Regions from separate parts of the Kitasatospora purpeofusca genome, predicted to be linked through region 3. Evidence: riboswitches for the same ligand, from Rfam matches in the RefSeq annotation. Region 3 holds a riboswitch; each other region holds the start of a gene.

Region 1 (7,653 bases), 2.2 Mb from region 3:
GGGCTGTCTCCAGCGGGGACGGGGGCGGGTGGTGAGGAAGGGGCGGGCTGCGCCGGGGCAGCGGGGGTCGCGGGAGCGGCGGCAGCGGCGTCCACGGAGTCCCAGACACTGGCGTACCAGGGTCTGGCGGCCTTGACCGCCCCGGCGGCCGGGCCCTGCGCGGGCGGCGGCGCGCCCAACGAGGACTTCGCCTGGTCCTGGGCGGCCGGGTCCACCGCGATGTACGGGGTCTCCCCCGGCATCGCGTAGTGCAGCCGGCTCCTGGCCTGCGCCTTGACGTACTCCGGGTCCTGCCAGCGGGCCTTCTCCCGGCGCAGTTGCTCGACCTGCTGCCGGGCGTGCTCGGCACGGGCCCGCTGCGCCGTGATCTCGGAGCGCTGCGAGATGAACTGCCGGGTCGGGTAGGCCAGGATCGCCACCAGCGAGCAGAGCACGAGGACCAGGACGGTCGCCCGGCTCGTGAACCGAGGCCGGGCCGCCAAGCCCGGGATCCTCCAGCCTGCCATCTCCGGTGTCCCCTCCTGGTCGCGACGGTGCCCCGCCGTCCACCCTACGGGGTGAACGGCGGGGCACCGGTCAGGCGTGCGCCACTCGGGCGGCCGGGCGGGTCAGCCCTCGTGCTTGAACCGCGGGAAGGCGCCGCGGCCGGCGTACTCGGCGGCGTCGTCGAGGATCTCCTCGATGCGCAGCAGCTGGTTGTACTTGGCGACGCGCTCGGAGCGGGCCGGGGCACCGGTCTTGATCTGGCCGCAGTTGGTGGCGACGGCCAGGTCGGCGATGGTGACGTCCTCGGTCTCGCCGGAGCGATGGGACATCATGCAGCGGTAGCCGTTGCGCTGGGCCAGCTCGACGGCGTCCAGGGTCTCGGTCAGCGAACCGATCTGGTTGACCTTCACCAGCAGCGCATTGGCGGTGCCGGTCTCGATGCCGCGGGCCAGGCGGGCCGGGTTGGTGACGAACAGGTCGTCGCCGACCAGCTGGACCTTGTCGCCCAGCTTCTCGGTCATGGCCTTCCAGCCGTCCCAGTCCGACTCGTCCAGCGGGTCCTCGATCGAGACCAGCGGGTAGGCGGCGACCAGGCCGGCGTAGTACTCGATGAGCTCGGCGGAGGTCAGGCCCTTGCCCTCGAACTGGTAGGCGTCGTCCTCGTAGAACTCGGAGGCGGCGACGTCCAGGGCCAGCGCGATGTCCTTGCCCGGCACGTAGCCGGCCTTCTGGATGGCCTCGACGATGAGGTCGAGGGCCTCGCGGTTGGAGTCCAGGTTCGGGGCGAAGCCGCCCTCGTCGCCCAGGCCGGTGGAGAGGCCGCGCTCCTTCAGCACGCCCTTGAGCGTGTGGTAGACCTCGACGCCCCAGCGGACGGCCTCGGAGAAGGACTCCGCGCCGATCGGAGCGATCATGAACTCCTGGATGTCGACGTTGGAGTCCGCGTGCGAGCCGCCGTTGAGGATGTTCATCATCGGGACCGGCAGGACGTGCGCGTTCGGGCCGCCCAGGTAGCGGAACAGCGGCAGGTCGCTGGCCTCGGAGGCGGCGTGCGCGACGGCCAGCGAGACGCCCAGGATGGCGTTGGCGCCGAGCGAGGACTTGTCCGGGGTGGCGTCCAGGTCGAGCATGGCCTGGTCGATCAGGCGCTGCTCGGTGGCGTCGTAGCCGACCAGCTCCGGGCCGATCTGCTCGATGACGGCCAGGACGGCCTTCTCCACGCCCTTGCCGAAGTAGCGGTTCTTGTCGCCGTCGCGGAGCTCCAGGGCCTCGAAGGCACCGGTGGAGGCACCCGACGGGACAGCGGCACGGCCGGTGCTGCCGTCGTCGAGGCCGACCTCGACCTCGACCGTGGGGTTGCCGCGCGAGTCGAGAATCTCACGGGCTACGACGACATCGATGGACGGCACGAGGCATCTCCTAGCGGAAGCAGGTACCGGCTGACGGTGGGGTGCCGTCGGCCGGACGATTGCGGAGTCGTTACGACCAGAGCCTAACCGCACCGGCTGTCCGGGCCACGTCGACCTCGGCTCCGTCTCAGCGTGTGGCCGTGCTACCCACCGGTAGTTCACCTGGTTGCCCGGCCTCGGACGCCCCGGGGCGGACCGAGGGGGCGGAACGAGGGGGCGGAACGGGCGGGACAGGCCGGAGCCGACGCGCCTGCCCGCCCGGCCGCCTGTCCACCTGTCCGGTGACGGGCAGGCAGGCGGGCAGGCGGGCAGGCAGGCGGGCAGGCGGTGGGACGAGCCGGGTGGGCGCGAGCGTCAGCCGAGGGCGAGGACCTGGCCGGGGACGATCAGGTCCGGGTCGCCGCCGACGGTGCCGCGGTTGCCGTCGTACAGGGCCTGCCAACCGCCCTGGACACCCTTCGCGGTCGCGATCCCGGCGAGCGTGTCGCCGTCGCGGACGGTGTAGCCCTGGCCGGCCTGCGCCTGCGGGGCCTGCCGCGTCTGCTGCGCCTGCTGCTGGACCTGCGGCGCCGGCTGGGCGGCGTGCTTCGGCGCGTACTGCTGGGTCTGCGGAGCCTGCTGGGCCTGCGACTTGGGGGCGGCGTGCTTCGGCGCGGCCTTCGGGGCCTGCTGCTCGATCTGCGCCTGCGGGGCCTGCGGCTTCGGGGCGGCCGGGGCGGCGTCCGTCGAGGTGTCGACCGCCGCCGGGGCACCGCCCTTGCTCAGACCCGCCTTCTTGGAGCACACCGGCCAGGCGCCCGGGCCCTGCGAGGCCAGCACCTTCTCGGCGACGGTGATCTGCGCCGCCTTCGAGGCCTGGTTGGCCTGCGGCGCGTAGGAGGTGCCGCCGAACGCCTTCCAGGTACTGGAGGTGAACTGCAGGCCGCCGTAGAAGCCGTTGCCGGTGTTGATGCCCCAGTTGCCGCCGCTCTCGCACTGGGCGACCGCGTCCCAGGTCGAGGCCGGGGCGGCCGAGGCGCCGGTGGCGGTGAGGATGGGCATCGCCAGTCCGACGCCGGCGACACCGGCGACGGCGATGGCCTTCTCGGTCTGGGTGCGGCGACGATGACGGCCGGTTCCGACGAACAGCATGAGGAAGTCCCTCTCCGTACGCCTGCGAGGTGAGCTGTCGGGTTCGGACCGGGAGGTGGCCCGGCCGCGCGGAGGCGGCTTCACCCCAAGCCGTGGGGACGGCGCAAAGACCTGGTTCCCCCGCCCCTGCCCAGGGTTCTGGTCGGTTTCCGGTGACGCGGCGGGCAGGACTCGGCGTTCCGCGCACGGGACCCGCTTCCGCGGGCTCCCCGGAGAGTAGACAGATCTTCAGAGCAATCACAAGCTCATATCGCCGCTATCACACGGAAATCACGTCAGGTGATGGATTGCCTACCAACCGAAGAGGTATGTCCGGGTTGATGGAGATTCACGCCGGTCCGATTCGAGCCGTGGAGACTCCGCGTCAGCGTGTCGTGAGTCCCCCTCAGTGAACTGCCGAGGGGTCGGCGGAGGTTGTCACCGATGTCGCTTCCGGCGCGAATTCCACCGGAAGTTCACGAAGTCCGCGCATGATCAGACCACCGCGCCAGCGCAGTTCCTCCGGATCTGCGGCGAGCCGGAGGTCCGGCAGCCGGGACAGCAGGGTGGTCAGCGCGGCCCGCCCCTCCAGGCGCGCCAGCGGGGCGCCGATGCAGTAGTGGATGCCGTGCCCGAAGCCCAGGTGCGGGTTGTCCGCCCGGGCCAGGTCGAGGGTGTTCTCGTCCGCGAACCGCGCCGGGTCCCGGTCCGCCGCCGCGAGCACCACCAGCACCGGGTCGCCGACCGGGATCCCCACCCCGCCGATGGTCAGCGGACTCGTCGCGAACCGCCAGGTGGCCATCTCCACCGGACCGTCGTAGCGGAGGAGTTCCTCGATCCCGGTCTCCAGCAGCGCGCTCTCGCCGCGCCCGATCGACTCCTGGAGCAGGGCCCGCTGCCCCGGGTTGCGCAGCAGCGCGTAGACGCCGTTGCCGATCAGGTTCACCGTCGTCTCGAAGCCCGCGAAGAGCAGGATGAAGGCCATCGCCGCGGCCTCGTTCTCGCTGAGGTGCTCCCCGTGGTCGCTGGCCCGGATCAGCCCCGAGATCAGGTCGTCCCCGGGGTCCGCGCGCTTGCGGTGGATCAGCTCCGCGAGGTAGGCCCGCATCCGCTTCACCGCCCGCCCCACACCTCCGCGTTGCCCACCGCCGTGCCGGATCATCATCCCGGCCCAGTCCCGGAAGTCGTCCTGGTCCTCGGCCGGCACCCCGAGCAGGTCGCAGATCGCGTAGATGGGGAGCGGGAAGGCGAACTCGTGGATGAGGTCGGCCGATCCGCGCGCCGCGAAGCCGTCGATCAGCCGGTCGGTCAGCTGCTGCACCCGGGGCTCGAAGGCGGCCACCCGGCGCGGGGTGAAGGCCTTCGACACCAGGCGGCGCAGCCGGGTGTGGTCCGGCGGGTCGATGTTCAGCAGGTGCGTCATCAGGTCGGCCTGGCGCTCGCCCGGGATGCCGACCCGGCCGGTGCGGTGGGCCTGCTCGCTGTGGTGCGCCGGGTTCTTGGAGAGCCGGCTGTCCGCGAGCGCCTGGCGGGCGTCCGCGTACCGGGTGACCAGCCAGGCGTCCACCCCGCTGGGCAGGGTGGTCCGGTGCACCGGCCGGTGCTCGCGCAGCCACGCGTACGCCGGGTACGGGTCGGCGGCGAACTCCCAGGTGAACAGGGGCGGACGGTCGGGAGCGGGCTGAGCTGGCATGGGTCGACGGTATCCCGGGCGCGCCCCCGGCACCGCACCGTGGGCGCCGCCGTTCCCGCAGCCGGTCCCGCCGCCGTTCGCACCGCCGTCCCCGGGCCCGCCGATCGCTCCGGTCATCGTTCCGGTGACGGTGGGCCGAAGCAGGCGTGAGTCTGGTCACCTGAGGGGTAATTGCTGTTGCGGAGGATCAGGTCGTGCCTACGATCCTCCGCAAGATGTCCGTGGGCGCCGGTGCGGAGCCGCCCACAGGGAGGAGCAGGGCCATGCGGGTCACCGGTGCGGTCATCGTGATCGCGGTACTCGACGGCGGGTCGGGGGCGGGCCTCGCCCGCCGCTTCACCGCGGCGGGAGCCGCCGGGATGCTGATCGCCGACCAGCGGAGCGGGGTCGCCGAGGACCTCGCCACCGAACTCGACCGGCCGGGCTGCCCGGTCGTCGGGGTGTGCGGCGACGTCCGCCGCCCCAGCGATGTCGCCGCGCTGGTCGACACCGCCGAGAAGCACCTGGGCCCGATCGACCTCTTCTGCGTGGCCGGGCCGGACGGCGAGCGGATCGTCTCCCTCTCCGACCTGCCCGACCACCTCGACCTGGAGCGGCTCGCCGAACTCGTCGCACTGGTCGGCGAGGCGATCGGCGAGGTCGTCCCGCCGCAGCGGCGTCCGGTGCAGGGCGTCGCCGCGGCCTGAGGCCCCCGGGGCGGACGGGGCTGCCCGGGCCGCCCCGCCGGTCGGGCTGCCCGCTTACTCGGCGGGCTTCAGGCCCTCGGCGGCGCGCACCGCGTCGCGGTACCCCCGTGCCGCCGCCCGCAGTGCGGCGTCCACATCGAGCCCGGCGTCGTGCGCGCGCTGAGCCACCGCGAGCAGCAGGCGGCCGGCGGACTCCGCCGTGAGCTCGGCGGGCAGTTCGTACGGCTCGTCCGGCACGCCCGCGAACCCGGACCGGCGCACCCGCGACACCAGCTTCGCCGCGTAGGCCAGCGCGGGCAGCCCGGCCGGGACGCCGTCCAGCACCGACTCGCGGTCCGACTTCTCTGCCGCCTTGAGCGTCTCCCAGTTGGCCTCCACCTCGGCCGCGCCGTCCGCCTCGGTGTCCCCGAACACGTGCGGGTGCCGGTACATCAGCTTCTCGACGATGTCGCCCGCCACGTCGTCGATCGAGAACGCCCCGGTGGGGTGCTCCTCGGCGATCCGGGAGTGGAAGAAGACCTGGAGCAGCACGTCGCCGAGCTCCTCGCGGAGGGTGTCGCGGTCCCCCTCCTCGATCGCTTCGACCAGCTCGAAGGCCTCCTCGACCAGGTACTTCACCAGGCTGGCGTGGGTCTGCTCGGCGTCCCACGGGCAGCCGCCGGGCGAGCGGAGGCGGTCCATCACGGACACCAGGTCCAGCAGCCGGGAGCCCGGCAGGTCGTACGAGCCCGGCAGCACCTCGATCTCCGGCACCTCGCCGGCGCGCTCGACCGCGAGCCGGGCCAGCGCGTCGGTCAGGCCCGGGTCGCCGTCCGGGCCGCCCAGCCAGACCGTCGTCCCGTCCCCGGCTCCGGCTCCGTTCCTGTCCCCGGCCGCGCCGTCCGCCGCGGCCCCGGTCAGCAGCCGGGCCAGGGCGGGGGCGGAGCCCGGCGCCACGAGTTCCACCTCGACACCCGCCTGCCGCAGGGCGGGCAGCTGCGGGTGACCGGCGTCGCCGGCCAGCACCCGCCCGGCCGAGCGCAGGGCCTCCCAGGCCGGCCAGGACAGCAGACCGGGGGCCACCCGGTGGGTCGTGATGAGGAGGATCAGCTTCGCGCCCGGAGGATTCGTCGTCACCCCTCGAACCTACCCGTCCGTCCGACGGCCCCGCCGCCGGGTTTCCGTGCCACCGGCGCGGGCGAGGGGCCGGGCCGGCGACCGGCCCCGGCCGACGGTCTCAGCCGGCGGTCTCAGCCGGCGGGCCGGGAGCGAACGGCCGGGGCGAGGGCGGCGCGGTCCGGGTCCCAGGTGCCGTAGCGGGGGTTCACCCGCAGGTGGAGCGCGGTGGCCGTGGCGGCCAGGATCCGGCGGACGGCGGCGTCGCCCGCCGGGGTGTCGGCGTCCGCCCCGGCGGTCGCGGCGAGCCGGCGGATCCCCAGCTCGCGCCCGAGGCGGTCGTCGATCGCCTCGGCCGGAACGCCCTGCGCCGCCAGCTCCCGGGCCAGCCGCCCGGCGCCGCCGAGGCGCCGTTCCTCCTCCGCCCGGGCGGCCGCCACCTCGGTGTCCGCGACCGCCGGCCCCCGGTCCGCGACCGCGCGGGCCACCACCGCGTCGAGCACCAGCTCGGTGACCGCCCGCCGGGCGAGGCCCTCCGTCTCCCACCGGGCGTCCGCCGACACCCCGCCCGGGGCGTGCCGCAGCGCCGCCACCCTGGCCTCCACCGCGTCCACCGGGATCCGCCGTCCGTCCAGCACCGCCGCCGTGCCCGGCGTCAGCCCGCTCCCGCCGCACCCGGCCAGCCCAGGGACGGCGAACAGGACGCCGACAACGGCGGCGACGGCGGGCGTGGCCCTGGCGGTCGTGGTGGTCGTGGCAGTCCTGGCGGTCGTGGCGGTCGTGGCAGTCCGGCGACGGTGCATGGCGGGTCTCCGGGTGCGGGGCAGGGGCGGCGGCACGGATCCCCCGAGCGTAGGGCGGGGTGCCCGGGGCGCTGCGGACCTTCCCCCGAACGGCTCATCCGAGCGGGTGCCGACACGGCGCCGGGCTCGCGTCAACCCTGACGATCGTCAAGGTCGGACCCTGTCTTTCGGGTCGGGTCGGGACCCGCCTCCGACTCCTACCGTCCGTGTCATGACGAACACGATCAGGAACAGGACGGTCCTCGCGGTGGCACTCGTCGGCGCCGGTGCCGGGGCGGTCGGGTGGCTGGCTCCGGTGGGCGGTGCGGCCGGGGCGGGCCCACCGGCCCATGGCTGGTCGGCCGCCGGCTACCGCCGGGTCGCCGAGGCCG
Region 2 (7,653 bases), 4.8 Mb from region 3:
GCCGAGGCCGGCGAGGAGGCCGAGCGGGCCGGTACCGAGGGCGCGGTCGCCGAGGCGACCCGGCTGGTCGAGAAGCTGCAGGCCGAGCTGGCCGAGCTGCGGACCACGGCCCGGTCCGACCTGGAGCGGCAGCGGGCCGAGTCGGAGGACGTCCGCAAGGAGGCGGAGTCGCTGCGCCGGCGGCTGCGTTCGCTGGAGAGCGACACCCGCCGGGCGCAGGCGGAGACCCGGAAGGTCGCCGCCGAGCTGGAGGCGGTCAGGGCGCAGGCGGCGGTCGAGCGCGGCGCGGCGGAGACCGAGGCGCGGCGGCTGCGGCACCGGGTCACGGAGCTGGAGAACTCCGCCGAGCAGGGGCGGCGCTCCGCCCGCGAGGGGCGCGGTGTCGAGGACATGCGGCTGCGGCTGCTGCTGGACACCGTGCTGCAGTCGGCCCAGGGCCTCCAGCGGGAGCTGGCGCTGCCGATCTCCCAGATCCGTCCGGCGGACCTGGTGGAGGCGGTGGTGCCGGGCGCGGCCTCGCCGCACGACGTGGCGCGGCGCGGGCTGGCCGAGGACGATCCGGCGCTGCTTGACCAGCTGCTGGCGATCCCGCAGGTCCATCTGGTGGTGGACGGCTACAACGTCACCAAGACGGGCTATCCGACGCTGCCGCTGGAGCAGCAGCGGATCCGGCTGCTGGGCGGACTGGCGATGCTGGCGCAGCGTACCCAGGCGGAGGTCACCTGTGTGTTCGACGGCCAGGACCTCGACGTGCCGGTGATCATGGCGCCGCCGCGCGGGGTGCGGGTGCGGTTCAGCCGGACCGGCGAGACGGCGGACGAGCTGATCCGCCGACTGGTCCGGGCGGAGCCGCAGGGCCGCCCGGTGGTGGTGGTCTCGGCGGACAAGGAGGTGGCGGACGGCGTGCGGAAGGCGGGCGCGCGCCCCGTCGCCTCGGTGCTGCTGCTGAACCGGCTGGCCCGTCCGTAACTCCAGGATGCCGCGCACCGACGGTCATGACGGCTGGTCAGCGCCGGGATTGCGGTCTTGTGCGGGTTTCGTGAAGTCCGGGTGCGGGCGGCAGGTTCAGGTAATCGTGGGAGTGGCGCGAAACGTGGATCTTCACTAGGGTCTGGCGTCAAACCTATTTTCCGGATTCTCACCCCAACGGGTGAGGCCATTGGAAGAAGGAGCCGGTCCTTTTGGCCTCCCACCGCCGTCCCAAGCAGCCGAGCCGCGCGCGGGTCTCCGTGCTCACCGCGGCCGCTGCGACCGCGGTCGCTCTCTCCGCCCAGGTCGCCGCCCACGCAGCGCCGAGCCCGTCCCCGAAGAAGGACGACGTCAAGGCGCAGATCGACCAGCTGAACGAGGAGGCCGAGCAGGCCACCGAGAAGTTCAACGGCGCCAAGGAGCGGGCCGACCAGCTGCGCAAGCAGGCGGACCAGCTCCAGGACCAGGTCGCCCGCGGCCAGGAGCAGATGGCCCAGCTTCAGGCGGGGCTGGCCGAGGTGGCGGGCGAGCAGTACCGCACCGGCGGCATCGACCCGTCCGTGCAGCTGATGCTCACCTCCGACCCGTCCGGGTACCTGGACAAGGCCTCCAGCGTGCAGCAGGCCAGCTCCAGCCAGGCCGAGGCGCTCAAGGGCCTGCAGGACCAGCAGCGCCGGCTGGACCAGCAGAAGGTCGAGGCGGCCGCCGTGCTGGCCTCGCTGGACACCACGACCAAGGACCTGAACCAGTCCAAGGCCGAGGTCGCCAAGAAGCTCAAGGACGCCCAGGACCTGCTGAACTCGCTCAGCGCCGCCGACCGCGCGGCCGTGAAGGCGGCGCAGCAGCAGTCCGACCGCGCCTCGCGCGGCAGCGAGCGCACCGATCCGGGCAGCCTGCCGCAGGCCAGTGGCATGGCCGGTGCCGCGGTCGGCAACGCGATGGGCAAGCAGGGCTCGCCGTACGTCTGGGGCGCCACGGGTCCGAGCACCTTCGACTGCTCCGGCCTGATGGTCTGGGCGTACGGGAAGGCCGGCGTCTCGCTGCCGCGGACCTCGCAGGCGCAGGGCAACTACGGCAGCCGGGTCGCGTCCCTGGCCGAGGCCCAGCCGGGCGACCTGATCATCTACCGCCCCGACCGCAGCCACGTCGGGATGTACATCGGCAACGGCATGGTGGTCCACGCGCCGCACACCGGTGACGTGGTGAAGGTGATGAAGGCCGACGCCATGCCGATCAACACGATCCGCCGGGTCTGACGGCCCGCCACGACACCCCCGGGGGCGGTTTTCGGCCCTTGTGATCAGCGCCACCCCCGATCGGGGGTGGCGTTGGGGTTTGGGTGGGGCATTGGGCCGTCCAGGTGGAAATGATCAGCCTGATGTGGGGATGTGATCACACTCGGTCATATTCACAAAGGAACTTGGGTATTCTTCTGACTTTTTTCTGACAAGGATTTGAACGGATCACGGATCTGTTACTAGGGTCGTGCTTCGGACCTCGCACAGTCGATCACCCAGCCTGGGTGGCGGTGGGGTTCGCCGTCGAGTTCGCGAAGCAGCCGGGCGGGGCCTCAGGTGCCCGTCCGAACCGGACCCAGCAGTCGGGGGTCAGCTGTGGAGCGGAGCCGGGGAACCACGTTCCTCCGGGGTGAATCGGCGCCAGGTCGGCCGCTCGCGCGGACGGTGAGGCGTCGTAGGGCACGCTTCCGCCCGAACCCGTCAGCTCACCCGGTAGGCGGATGAGGAAGAAGGAGTCCGCCTTCGTGGCGTCCCATCGTCGTCCCAAGCCCGCCGGCCGCACCCGGGTCTCGATCATGACCGGTCTGGCCGCCGCTGCCGTCGCCCTCTCCGCGCAGTCCGGCGCCCACGCCGACCCCGCGCCGACCAAGGACCAGGTCAAGGAGCAGGTCGACCAGCTCAACGAGCAGGCCGAGGTCGCGACCGAGAACTACAACGGTGCCCAGGCCAAGCAGCAGGAGCTGCAGAAGCAGGTCGCCGAGCTGCAGGACAAGGTGGCCCGCCAGCAGGCCGTGGTGACGGAGGCCCAGGGCGGCCTCTCCGAGATCGCCGGCGAGCAGTACCGCACCGGCGGCATATCGCAGACCGTCCAGCTGATGCTGTCCGCCAGCCCGGACAACTTCCTCAGCCAGGCCGACGCCCTGAACCAGGCCGGTTCCACCCAGTCCGGCGCGCTGAAGGAGCTCCAGGAGCAGCAGCGCAGGCTCGACCAGGACCGCACCGAGACCCAGACCAAGCTCGGCGAGCTGGAGGCCACCACCCAGCAGCTGAAGACCTCCAAGGACGAGGTCCAGGGCAAGCTGGCGAAGGCCCAGCAGCTGCTCAACACGCTCACCGAGCAGGAGCGCCAGGCGCTCCGCGCGGCCGAGGAGAAGGCCGCCGCCGAGGCCAAGGCGAAGGCGGACGCCGCGAAGGCCGAGGCCGCCAAGGCCGCCAAGGCGAAGGCGGACGCCGAGCGCGCCACCCGTGACACCAACCGCAGCGACCTGAGCGCGCCCGCGTCGGCGCCGGCGGCGTCCGCTCCGGCCGCCGCCGCGGCCAAGCCGGCCGCTCCCGCCGCCAACGGCTCGCGCGCCGCCGCCGCGATCGCCGCCGCCGAGAGCAAGCTCGGCGCCCCGTACGTCTACGGCGCCACCGGCCCGAACTCCTTCGACTGCTCCGGCCTCACCGGCTGGGCGTACGCCCAGGCGGGTGTGTCGCTGCCGCGCACCTCGCAGGCCCAGGCCGGCGCCGGCACCCGGATCGGCTCGGACATCTCCCAGGCCCAGCCCGGCGATCTGGTGATCTTCTACGGCGACCGCCACCACGTCGGCATCTACGTCGGCGGCGGCCAGGTCATCCACGCCCCGAAGCCGGGCGCGTCGGTCCGCTACGAGTCGGCGTCCAACATGCCGGTCAACTCCATCGTGCGCCTCTGACCCCAGGGTCGGCAGACTCCCCGCAGGCCCGGTCTCCCCCGAGGGGAGGCCGGGCCTGCGGCTTTCCCCCGGTCACCGGGAACTCCGGCGGGCGAACCGGTCTGATGTCCGATCAGTGACTGAATATTCGGGTTCGGAGGGGTTTGGAAACGGTTGCCCCGACTCGCTAACGTCTGCCACCGGACGCCCGCTTCGACAGCCGCACGGTCCGGTGCGGCGGCGGGTCCCGGCCCAGGATCGGAGCCGACGTCGAATGACCGCGCACCGCCGTTCCCCGCTGTCAGGTGTCCACACGCTCGCCCGGGCGCTGGTGCTCACCGCGGCGGCCACCACCGTGCTGGGCGTGGCGACCGGCGGCACCGCGCAGGCGGCTCCCGGCGCGCCCGACGCCCCGGCCAACCGCAAGGACGTCAAGGCCCAGGTGGAGCAGCTCTACGACGAGGCCGAGCAGGCCTCGGAGCGGTTCAACGCCGCCCTGGAGGCCCAGCAGCGGCTCCAGCACGAGACCGGCACGCTCCAGCAGCAGATCGCCCTCTCCCAGGACGAGCTGAACCAGTTGCGCGGCGACCTCGCCACCGTGGCCGGGGCGGAGTACCGGGGCGGCGGGATGGCGCAGACCGTCCAGCTGATGCTCTCCACCGACCCGGAGGGCTACCTCTCCCGGGCCCGCACCCTCGACCAGGCCGCCGAGCGGCAGAACGAGACCCTGCACGAGGTGCTGGGCCGTCAGCGGGTGCTCGACCAGCGCCGGGCCGAGGCCTCGGCCAAGCTCTCCGAACTGGAGCAGACCCGCAGGGCGCTGGCCGACGGCAAGCAGCAGATCCAGCAGCGGCTCGCCAAGGCGCAGCGGCTGCTCAACAGTCTCGGCGCCACCGAGCGCGCCCGGCTCACCGCCCAGGACGCCCGCGAGGCCGAGCAGCGCGCCACCCGCGGCACCGACCGGCTCGACCTCGGCACCACCCCGCCCGCCTCCGAGCGCGGCGGCGCCGCGCTGGCCGCCGCGGTGCGGATGATCGGCTCGCCCTACGTCTACGGATCCACCGGGCCCAAGGCGTTCGACTGCTCCGGTCTGATGTACTACAGCTGGCGGCAGGCCGGAGTGACCCTGCCGCGCACCTCGCAGGCCCAGGCGTTCGCCGGGCAGCGGGTCAGCATCTCCGAAGCACGGCCGGGAGACCTGGTGATCTTCTACCGGGACATGCACCACGTCGGGATGTACGCCGGCGGCGGGGTGATCGTGCACGCCCCCTACCCGGGGGCCCGGGTGCGCTACGAGAGCGTCAACGCCATGCCGGTCGCGGGGGTGATCCGGCTCTGAGCCGCCCGGACCCCGCCGGCGGCCGAGGCCCCTCCCGGCGCACCGCCCTGCTGCTCGCGGCCGGCGGCCTCGCCCAGCTGTCGCTTCCCGGCGCCGTCCCCGTGCGGCCCGCCGCGGCGGCCTCGGACGAGTACGCCGAGGTCTCGGCGCTGCTCGCCGAGCGGGCCCGGACGCGGGCGGCGGGGCCGCCCCCGCTGCCGCTGCGCGTCGGCTACCGGAACCTGCTGCTGGGCCCGGTGGACCGGGCCGGGCGGTCCACCGCCACCGCCGAGCTGACCGTCGCGGTGACCGGGTACGACGAGCTGCCGGTGGTGCACCCGCGCCGCTTGACGCTGCTCCGTACCGCCACCGGCCGGCGGATCGAACGCGAGGAGGGGGCCGGCGGGCCGCCGCCGCTGTGGGACCTCGGCACCGTCGGGGCCGCCGCGGGAGCGCGCTGCCTGGTGCTCGGCGTGGACGGCGCGGACGCCGCCGGCCCGGCAGGTCGCGCGGCGGCGGCCGTCGTCGGCGACCGGGCGGTGTCCGCCGTCGAGGCGCTCTGGGGTACTGCCTGGGCGGGCCGGCTGCTGCTCGAACTGCCCGCCACGGGGGAGCAGTTCGCCCGGCTGCTGGCGGACGACCGGCCCGGCTGGTCGGACCTCGCCGCGGTCACCGTCTCGGCGCCCGGCGCGCCCCTGCACGCCCCGGCCGACCGGGTGCTGGTCAACCCCGAGGTGTACGCGCGGCTGAGCGACTTCGGCCGGCAGGTGGTGGTCACCCACGAGGCGGTGCATGTGGCGACCCGGGCCGACACCCGGGCCTGGACCCCGCTCTGGCTCTCCGAGGGGGTCGCCGACTGGACCGGCTACTGCGACTCGGGCCGCTCGGCCCGGCAGATCGCGCCGGAGCTGGCCCGGGACGTCGCGGCCGGACGGCTGCCCGCCGCGCTGCCCTCGGACGCCGCCCTCACGGCCGGCGGGGAGGGCCTGGCGCAGGCCTACGAGCAGTCCTGGCTGGCCTGCGACCTGATCGCCCGCCGGTACGGCCCGGAGCGCCTGGTGGCGCTCTACCGGGCGGTCGGCGCGGCCGCCCCCGGGGCGGACCGGGAGGCGTGGCTGGACGGGCTGCTCCGGGGGCAGCTGGGCCTCGGGCTGGCCGCGTTCACCCGCCTCTGGCTCGCCGAGGTACGGGCCCTGGCGGGCTGAGCCGGGCGGTCCGGGGGCGCGGGGTCAGCGCCGTTCGCTGGGTGCGGCCGAGGGCCGGTCCATGCCGTCCAGCAGGTCCTGCTCGTACGCGATGCCCGGCCGCACCGAGAACGCGACGGCCGGCGCCGGCTCCGGGCGGGCCAGCACCACGGTGGCCGGGACCCGGTCGGTGCGCCGGGTCGAGCGCCAGAGCCGCACGCAGGACAGCACGGTCGCGACCAGCAGCAGCACATTGCGCGCGGTCAGGACGGCGATCGCGCCCGGCCTGCTGGCGACCACGTCGCCGAAGACCAGCGGGAACTCCACCAGGGTCAGCGGGGTCGCGGCCAGGATCAGCAGCGCCACCGGCCGCTGGCTGGTGCCGCGCACGGTCAGGCAGACCGCCGCCGCGCCGACCAGCCAGACCAGGTACTGCGGGCTGATCACCCGGCTGGTCACGGTGAAGATCAGCAGCGCGGCGAGCGCCGCGTCGTACATGGTGGCGGCGTTGCGCCGGCGGGCGGTGAACCGCCAGAGCAGCAGCCAGCCGAAGCCGAGCACGGTCCCGGCCAGCATCACCTTGCTGACCAGCGGGACCCACGGCCCGAGCATCTCGACCGAGCCGTAGTTCATCATCACCTTGCCGTCCCAGCTCCCGGCGATCCGGGCGAAGTGGATCGGCAGCGCGCCGACCGACTCCACCTCGATGCCCCGGTCCTTCTGGAACGTCAGGAACTCGAACGCGCCGTTCATCCCCGCCGCCAGCAGGAAGCCGATCGAGGCGGTCGTGGCGGCCGCGGCCGTCCAGGAGCGCCGGGTGCGGCGGCCGGAGGGGGTCCCGATGAGGCCGAGCAGCGGCCAGATCTTGACGATGCCGCCGAGCCCCAGCAGCAGGCCGCCGATCGCCGGGCGGCGGATCAGCGCCAGCAGGCCGGCCACCGCGATCGCGGTCACGATCACGTCGTAGCGGTTGTAGATCATCGGGCCGAGCAGCGGGACGCCGGCCACCCAGACCCAGGCGCCGGTCAGGGCCCGGCCCTTGCGCAGCCCGGTGCGGACCAGCAGGCCCATCGCGAGCGCGTCGGCGATGCCGCAGATCACCCAGAACGAGACCAGGTACGACCAGGGCAGCAGACCGGGCAGCAGGATCACCAGGGCGGCGCCGGGCGGGTACTGCCAGGTGACGTCGTCCAGCGGGAAGGTGCCGGTCTGCAGTACGCCGTACCAGCCGTGGTAGATCAGCCAGACGTCGGCGGTGATGTCCCCGC
Region 3 (7,653 bases):
CTGGTGATCGGCCCCGAGGCGGACGCCGAGCTGCTCGCCGCGGCCGCCGAGGAGTCCGGCTGCCCGTCGGCCGCGCCGCTGGGCGCGTACCAGGCGGTGGGTCAGCTGGTCGCCTCCACCTACCTGGCCGCGCTGCCGGCCGTCGCCCCCGACTTCGGGGCCGACGAGGCCGAGGACACCGACGAGACCGGCCTCCGCGGCAACGGGCGGCACGCCGCCCAGTAGCGGACACCGCGTGGGCGGGCCCGGAACGGCAGCGCCGTTCCGGGCCCGCCGCGCGTCCGCCGGAGGCACCCGGCGCCGCCGCGGCACCGTCACCGCCCCACCCGCCCGGTGGGCGCGGCCGCGTGCTTCAGCCTGAGCTCCGGCACCTGCACCGGCCGGGACTGGCCCGCCAGGGTCGGCACCGACGCGGCGACCGCGTTCCACTGCGGCCGGTCGTTGCCCTCCTCGCCCGCCCGGCGGACCTGGAGCACCTCGGTCGTTCCGGCCCGGCGCAGCAGGATGTTCTTGGGCGCCCCGGCCTCCGGGTCGAGCCAGAGCTCGTTGCCGCCGAACTCGCAGTCCAGCACCAGCACGTCGTCCGGTTTGCCGTCGGCCCCGGCCCGGAACGCGATCCCGGCCCTACGGTAGCCGGTGAACCGGCTGCGGCTGAAGGTGACCGACTCCCCGGCGAGTTCGTGCCGGGCGGTGGACACCGCGAAGTCGCTGCGCCCGGCGGCGTCGATCAGCAGCCCGTCGAAGTTGCTACCGCGGTCCCGGCCGAGCGCGTGCAGTGCCACTCCCCCGCCGGCGTTGCCGTACAGCACGCTCGCGGTGTAGTCGAAGTCGTTGAGGTAGGCGCCGTGCTCGATGCCCCAGCCGCCGTTGTGGTAGGCGGCGAACTCGGTGACCACATGGTGCCGCTGGGCGTTGAGCCAGACGAAGATGCCGTCCTGCAGGTTGTTGTGGGCCAGGCAGCGCTGGAAGGTCCAGACGCCCTCGCTGTTCTCCGGCCACTCGAAGCCGGAGGCACCGGTGGCGCCCTGCACCCCGACGGCGACGCAGTCCACGGCCTTGCCGCCGGTGCCCGCACCGAGGTTGAAGCCGGTCAGCCGGTAGGCCCGGGGGTTGGGTTCGAGCAGGGTGCGGGAGGCGACGCAGGACTCGTAGACGATGTCGTCGGAGGGCTGCTGGGGGGTGCGGGTGTCCAGCGGGCCGTCCCACCAGTAGGCGTCCTCCCAGGTCTCGTGGCTGACGCAGCTGCGGAAGGTGATGCCGTGACTGGCGTGCGGCACGAACGCGTGGCTGCCCGCGTCCCGGACGACCACGCCCTCGACCACGGTGCCACGGGTGGCGTCGCCGAGCCGGTGGAAGTGCAGCCCGTACCGGCCGAGCACCGGCGCGGTGACGGGCGCGGTGCCGTCCGGGCCCCGCCAGGTCTCCTTGGTGTCGGCGCGCGGCCCGACCCAGCGCAGCGCGCTGTGCCGGACGTCGGCCCGGCGGGTGCTGGTGAGGTGGACGTGGGCGCGGCCCTTGGCGCTGCCCTCGACCCGGACGGTGCGGGTGAGGTTGAGCAGTTCGGCGCCGACCGTGACGCCCCCTCCGGCGGCGACCCTGGGGTGCGGGTACTTGAGCGGGGTGTTCAGGGTGACGGTGGTTCCGCTGACGGACCGGACGGTGACGAGGTCGTAGGCGGCGGCGAAGCCGTCCTGGTCGGGCGGGCCGGTCGGGGTGACGGCCAGTTCGTCGCCGGGGAGCCAGCCGGCCGGCGGAGCGGCCAGGTCGACGACGGTGTCGCCGGCCCTGAGCTCGCGCTCGGCGCGGACCCAGGCGGTCTTGGCGGCGCCGTCCAGCCGCAGGTAGCCGGCGCCGGTGACCCAGAGGCCCACATCGGTGTCGACCACTTTCATGCCGTCACCCTGGAAGCGCTTCTCGTCGACGGAGGGGAAGCGGAGGGTGTGGACCCGGTCGCCGTCGGGGGCGAGGGCGAGGGTGCCGCGGATCTCGACGTTGCCCGCGGCGGCGAGGGTGAGGGTGCGGTCGGCGGCGAAGGTGAGACTGCCGCCCGGCTCGACCAGCAGGGAGCCGACCTCGGCGTCGGTGTCGAGCAGGACCTTGTCGGTGATCCGGACGGCGCTGCGCGGTCCGGGCGGGCTGCCGCCCCAGCCGGCCCGGTCGGACCAGCGGCGGCCACCCTGGTCGACGGTGGGCGCGGGGGCCGGCTGCTCGGGGGGCCCCGTGCCCGGGGCTCCGGTGCCCGGGGCGGCGGCGTCCGGCGGGGCGGCGCCGTGGCCGCCGTCCTGGCCCATCGGGGCGCCCTCCCCGGGCGGGCCGGAGCCGACGACGGCGGCCGGGGTGACCAGCCGGGTCTCTCCGGTCAGCGAGCGGCGCAGGACCTCCTCGCCGCTGATCGCCGCGAAGGCGGTGCCGACGGCCAGCCAGCGCAGTAATGCGCGGCGGGTTACGGGAGTTCGGGGCGGTTCGGGTGGGATGTCCGCTCTGCGATGTTTTGCCCTGCGGTGCGCCCCGCGCGGCCTGGCGGCCGGACGGGCGGCGTCCGGCTCCTCGTCGATGCCCATCGGTGCGTAGCCCTCCCCCCGGGCGGCTGCGTCTGCGCCGGCGTGGTGCCGACGCTCTGAAGCATAGGCAGTTGTGTTGGCCATGACGGGCGTTGCCGGAAATCGGTCATTTCTGATCATGAAGGACAGCGGTTCAGCACGTCTTTCGTAAACTGTGACGGTCGTCACACATGTTTGCGGTTTGAAGCCGCCTCTGCTTAACGTGCTCCCCGTTCGTGGCCACACGGACCCAGCCCGTCCGCGACGCCGAGTCCTGCCGTCGGGCGTGCTGGCAGCGCAATACATCACGGCAGGAGCGGGGGAACCACAGGTAGTTCGCCCAGGACCGGTCCTCGGACCGGACCCGGGCTAGGGGTGAAGCCGCGTCCACAGCGCGGCCGGGCAACTCCGGCCCGAATCCGACAGCTCACCTCGCAGGCGTGGGAGAGGACCACGTTCTTCATGCTGCCCACCAACGGCACCCGTCTGTCCGGCCGTACCCGTCGCGCGATCGCCGCCCTCGGCGTCGCGGGCATCGGCCTCACCGTCCCCTGCCTCACCGCCGGCACCGCCTCGGCCGCCTCCGTCGCCACCTGGGACAAGGTCGCCCAGTGCGAGAGCACCGGCAACTGGAGCATCAACACCGGCAACGGCTTCTACGGCGGCCTCCAGTTCACCAACTCCACCTGGGCCGGGTTCGGCGGCACCGCCTTCGCCGCCCGTGCCGACCTCGCCACCAAGGACCAGCAGATCGCGATCGCCGAGAAGGTGCTCGCCGTGCAGGGCCCCGGTGCCTGGCCGGTCTGCTCGGTCCAGGCCGGTCTGACCAAGGGCGGCACCCCCGCCGCCGTGGACACCTCCGCCACCACCGCGCCGGCCGCCAAGACCCCGGCCCCGGCCGCCAAGCCCGCCGAGAAGCCGGCCGCCAAGCCGGCCGAGAAGCCCGCCACCAAGCCCGAGAACCCGGCCCCGGCCGCCTCCGACGCCGCCCAGCAGCGCACCGGCGCCCAGGACTGGCAGAAGTGGCACCGCCAGGCGGGCCAGGAGGCCTCCGCCGACTACACCGTGGTCGCCGGCGACTGGCTCTCCTCCATCGCCGACAAGAACAACGTCCAGGGCGGCTGGGAGCGGCTGTACGAGCTCAACCGCTCCACCCTGGCCGAGGGCCCGCACAGCATCTACCCGGGCCAGCACCTGACCCTCGGCGACCGCGCCGAGGCGAAGACCCCGGCCGCCGACAGGTCGGGCCAGGGCTTCGACTGGTTCAACCGCGCCAAGGACGCCCAGAACGGCTCCGGGACGGCCGCCAAGCCCGCCGCCGACGCCACCGCGAAGGCCGAGACCCCGGCCCCCGCTCCGGCCGCCACCGGCAGCATGGCCGCCGCCGTCTCCTTCGCCCAGTCGAAGGTCGGCCAGGCCTACGTCTACGGCGGCACCGGCAACGGCGGCTGGGACTGCTCCGGCCTGACCCAGGCCGCGCTGCGCGCCGCGGGCGTCTCCGTCCCGCGCGTCGCCGCCGACCAGGCCGCCGCGTCCACGCACGTCTCGCTGGACTCGCTCAAGGCGGGCGACCTGCTGTTCTGGTCCAACAACGGCCAGGACTCCGGCGTCTACCACGTCGCGCTCTACATCGGCGACGGCAAGTACATCGAGGCCGCCAACCCGAGCTCGGGCGTGCGGCTCCAGACCGTCGCCAACTGGGCGCCGGACTTCGCCGGCCGGGTCTGATCCGGTAACGCCCGGGGTCCGTCCGCGGGCCCGTGGCCCCCGGGGAGAGCCGTCGCTCCTCTCCCCGGGGGCTGCGGCGTGCCCACGCGCGGGCACAGCCGCGATCACCGTCCCGGACAACCATGGTCAAAGGCCCGCCCCGGCGGGCATGCTGCTGCTCTGCACCCGAGGAGGAGTCACCATGGCCCAGGTCACCGTCTCGCTCGACGCCAATCTCGCCATCGACGCGATGATGCTGTCCGGCACCAGGAACCCGCAGGACGCCGTCGAACTGATCCTCCGCGACTTCCTGGAGCGGGGCCGGCGCACCGAGACCCGCACCGGTGACGCCGCCGACGGCCACCGGGTCACCCCGGACCGGCCCACCGCCCAGGAGGGCTGAGCCGAACGCCGAGGGGCCCGGGAGCGGTTCGCTCCCGGGCCCTCGTGGTGTCTCCTCAGCGCGCGCGGCCCCCGGTCGAGCCGCGCATCACCAGCTCCGGCTGGAACATGAACTCCCCGCGCTGGACGGCGTTGCCGCCGACCTCCTCCAGCAGGGCGTCCACGGCCGCAGTGGCCATCGCCTCCACCGGCTGGCGGACGGTGGTCAGCGGCGGCTCGGTGAAAGCTATCAGCGGCGAGTCGTCGAAACCGACCACCGAGACGTCCTGCGGCACCGCCAGGCCCCGCTGACGGACCGCCCGGATCGCGCCGAGCGCCATCATGTCGCTGCCGCAGACGATCGCCGTGCAGCCCTTGTCCAGCAGCGCCCCGGCCGCCGCGTGCCCGCCCTCCACGCTGAACAGCGTGTGCCGGACGAGCTCCTCGGCCTCCTCCCGGGTGTGCCCGAGCACCTCCCGCAGGGCCGCCGTGAAGCCCTCGATCTTGCGCAGCACCGGCACGTACCGCCGCTGCCCGACGGCCAGCCCGATCCGCTCGTGGCCGAGTTCGGCCAGGTGCTGGACGGCCATCCACATCGCGGCCCGGTCGTCCGGCGAGATGAACGGCGCGTCGATCTTCTCGCTGTAGCCGTTGATCAGCACGAACGGCACCCCGCGCCCGGCCAGCCGGGCGTAGCGGTCGTGGTCGGCGGTGCTGTCGGCGTGCAGGCCGGAGACGAAGACGATGCCCGCCACGCCCCGGTCGACCAGCATCTCGACCAGTTCGTCCTCGGTGGAGCCGCCCGGGGTCTGGGTGCAGAGCACCGGCGTGTAGCCGTGCCGGCTCAGCGCCTGCTCGATCACCTGGGCCAGCGCCGGGAAGATCGGGTTGCTCAGTTCCGGGGTGATCAGTCCGATCAGCCCGGCACTGCGCTGGCGCAGCCGGGTCGGCCGCTCGTAGCCGAGCACGTCCAGCGCCGCCAGCACGGTCTGCCGGGTGGTGGCGGAGACGTTCGCCTTGCCGTTGAGCACGCGGGAGACGGTGGCCTCGCTGACCCCCGCCTGCGCCGCGATGTCTGAGAGTCGCGCCGTAGTCACGGTCCCAGAGCCTATTGCAACCACGTCAGACCGCCCACCAGTCGGTGCTGTCCGCGGCCAGCACCGCCTCGCCGTCGACGACCCGGGGGTCGGCGCCGGCGGAGGTCAGCAGCAGCCGGCCGGGCGCCGGTATCGCGACCGGGGCGCCGGTGGCGTTGACGGTGCAGACGAAGGAGCCGCGGCGGAACGCCAGGGTGCCCTCGGGGCTCTCCAGCCACTCGACCTCGCGGCCGGCGCCGAGGTCGTCGCGGTCCCGGCGCAGGGCCAGCGCGGAGCGGTACAGCTCCAGGGTGGAGGTCGGGTCGCCGGTCTGCGCCTCGACGCTGAGCGCGGCCCACTCGGCGGGCTGCGGCAGCCAGGACGGGCCGCCGGCGTCCGGGCCGAAGCCGTACGGGGCCTCGGTGCCGGACCACGGGATCGGGACCCGGCAGCCGTCGCGGAAGCCGTCCTGGCCGGCCTGGCGGAAGAACGACGGGTCCTGGCGGACCTCGTCGGGCAGGTCGGTGACGTCCGGCAGGCCGAGCTCCTCGCCCTGGTAGACGTAGGCGGAGCCGGGCAGGGCGAGCATCAGCAGGGTGGCGGCGCGGGCGCGGCGCAGGCCGAGCGCGCGGTCGCCGGGGGTGCGGATCTGGGTGCCGAGGCCGGGCGGGTTGGCGAACCGGGTGGCGTGCCGGGTGACGTCGTGGTTGGAGAGCACCCAGGTGGTGGGGGCGTCGACCGGGCGCATCGAGTCGAGCGAGAGGTCGATCACGCCGCGCAGCTCGGCCGCGTCCCAGGAGGTGCCCAGGTACTGGAAGTTGAAGGCCTGGTGCAGTTCGTCCGGGCGGACGTAGTTCGCGGTGCGCTCGACGGTCGGGGTCCAGGCCTCGGCGACGCCGATCCGCTGGCCGGGGTACTCGTCGAGGATCTTGCGCCAGCTGCGGTAGATCTCGTGCACGCCGTCCTGGTCGAAGAACGGCATGACGTCGTTGCCGAGCAGCTTGAGCTGGTCGCCGCCGCCGAGGTCGGGCAGGCCGGGGGCCTTGACCAGGCCGTGGGCGACGTCGATCCGGAAGCCGTCGACGCCCATGTCCAGCCAGAACCGCAGGATGGAGCGGAACTCGTCGGCGACGGCCGGGCTGTCCCAGTCGAAGTCGGGCTGCTCGGGGGCGAACAGGTGCAGGTACCAGTCGCCGGGGGTGCCGTCCGGGTTCTCCGAGCGGGTCCAGGCCGGGCCGCCGAAGATGGACTCCCAGTCGTTGGGCGGCAGTTCGCCGTTCTCGCCCTGGCCGGGACGGAAGTGGTAGCGCTCGCGCAGCGGGGAGCCGGGGCCCTCGCGCAGGGCGCGCTGGAACCACTCGTGCTGGTCGGAGGAGTGGTTGGGGACGAGGTCCACGATGATCCGCAGGCCCAGCGCGTGGGCGTCGCGGATCAGCGCGTCCGCGTCCAGCAGGGTGCCGAACATCGGGTCCACCGCCCGGTAGTCGGCCACGTCGTAGCCGGCGTCGGCCTGCGGGGAGGCGTAGAACGGCGACAGCCAGACGGCGTCCACGCCGAGGTCGCGCAGGTAGGGCAGGCGGCTGCGGATGCCGGGCAGGTCGCCCATGCCGTCGCCGTTGGAGTCGGCGAAACTGCGCGGGTACACCTGGTAGATGACCGCGTCCCGCCACCAGCCTCTGTCCGCGCCGGCACCGGCCTCGTGAGCGGTGGCGTCGGCGGCGGGCCGGGAGGTGTCGGCCAGGTTCTGGGTCATGGACGGTATCCCTTGGGGGTGGAGGAGGAGCAGTCAGGACGGGGAGCGCCGGCGGTCAGGACTTCGAGGCGCCGGCGGTCAGCCCGGTCACCAGGTGGCGCTGCACCAGGTAGAAGAGGACCGAGGAGGGGATCGCGATCAGCACCGCGGTGGCGGCCATCAGGTTCCACTGGGCGTCGTGCTCGCTGACGAAGGT

What was found. Region 3 has a riboswitch for cyclic di-AMP ahead of OG715_RS34695 (transglycosylase family protein). Riboswitches for the same ligand answer to the same signal wherever they lie in the genome.
Region 1: another riboswitch for cyclic di-AMP. It lies ahead of OG715_RS25295 (LysM peptidoglycan-binding domain-containing protein); the one in region 3 lies ahead of OG715_RS34695 (transglycosylase family protein).
Region 2: another riboswitch for cyclic di-AMP. It lies ahead of OG715_RS13450 (C40 family peptidase); the one in region 3 lies ahead of OG715_RS34695 (transglycosylase family protein).

What each region holds. Positions count from the first base shown of each region.
Region 1 covers NZ_CP108561.1:5,743,843-5,751,495, reverse strand. Annotated here, with positions in the region: gene OG715_RS25305 (FtsB family cell division protein) at 1-482, opposite strand, end outside; gene eno (phosphopyruvate hydratase) at 609-1,895, opposite strand; gene OG715_RS25295 (LysM peptidoglycan-binding domain-containing protein) at 2,250-3,026, opposite strand; cyclic di-AMP (ydaO/yuaA leader) riboswitch at 3,032-3,180, opposite strand; gene OG715_RS25290 (cytochrome P450 family protein) at 3,412-4,698, opposite strand; gene OG715_RS25285 (SDR family NAD(P)-dependent oxidoreductase) at 4,962-5,384, shown strand; gene OG715_RS25280 (MazG family protein) at 5,439-6,500, opposite strand; gene OG715_RS25275 (hypothetical protein) at 6,614-7,282, opposite strand; gene OG715_RS25270 (hypothetical protein) at 7,631-7,653, opposite strand, start outside.
Region 2 covers NZ_CP108561.1:3,110,876-3,118,528, reverse strand. Annotated here, with positions in the region: gene OG715_RS13460 (NYN domain-containing protein) at 1-969, shown strand, start outside; gene OG715_RS13455 (C40 family peptidase) at 1,182-2,225, shown strand; cyclic di-AMP (ydaO/yuaA leader) riboswitch at 2,565-2,721, shown strand; gene OG715_RS13450 (C40 family peptidase) at 2,732-3,904, shown strand; gene OG715_RS13445 (C40 family peptidase) at 4,158-5,222, shown strand; gene OG715_RS13440 (hypothetical protein) at 5,324-6,406, shown strand; gene OG715_RS13435 (glycosyltransferase family 87 protein) at 6,431-7,653, opposite strand, start outside.
Region 3 covers NZ_CP108561.1:7,937,613-7,945,265, reverse strand. Annotated here, with positions in the region: gene OG715_RS34705 (hypothetical protein) at 1-225, shown strand, start outside; gene OG715_RS34700 (hypothetical protein) at 315-2,561, opposite strand; cyclic di-AMP (ydaO/yuaA leader) riboswitch at 2,827-2,994, shown strand; gene OG715_RS34695 (transglycosylase family protein) at 3,003-4,268, shown strand; gene OG715_RS34690 (hypothetical protein) at 4,450-4,650, shown strand; gene OG715_RS34685 (LacI family DNA-binding transcriptional regulator) at 4,706-5,725, opposite strand; gene OG715_RS34680 (glycoside hydrolase family 13 protein) at 5,751-7,457, opposite strand; gene OG715_RS34675 (sugar ABC transporter permease) at 7,513-7,653, opposite strand, start outside.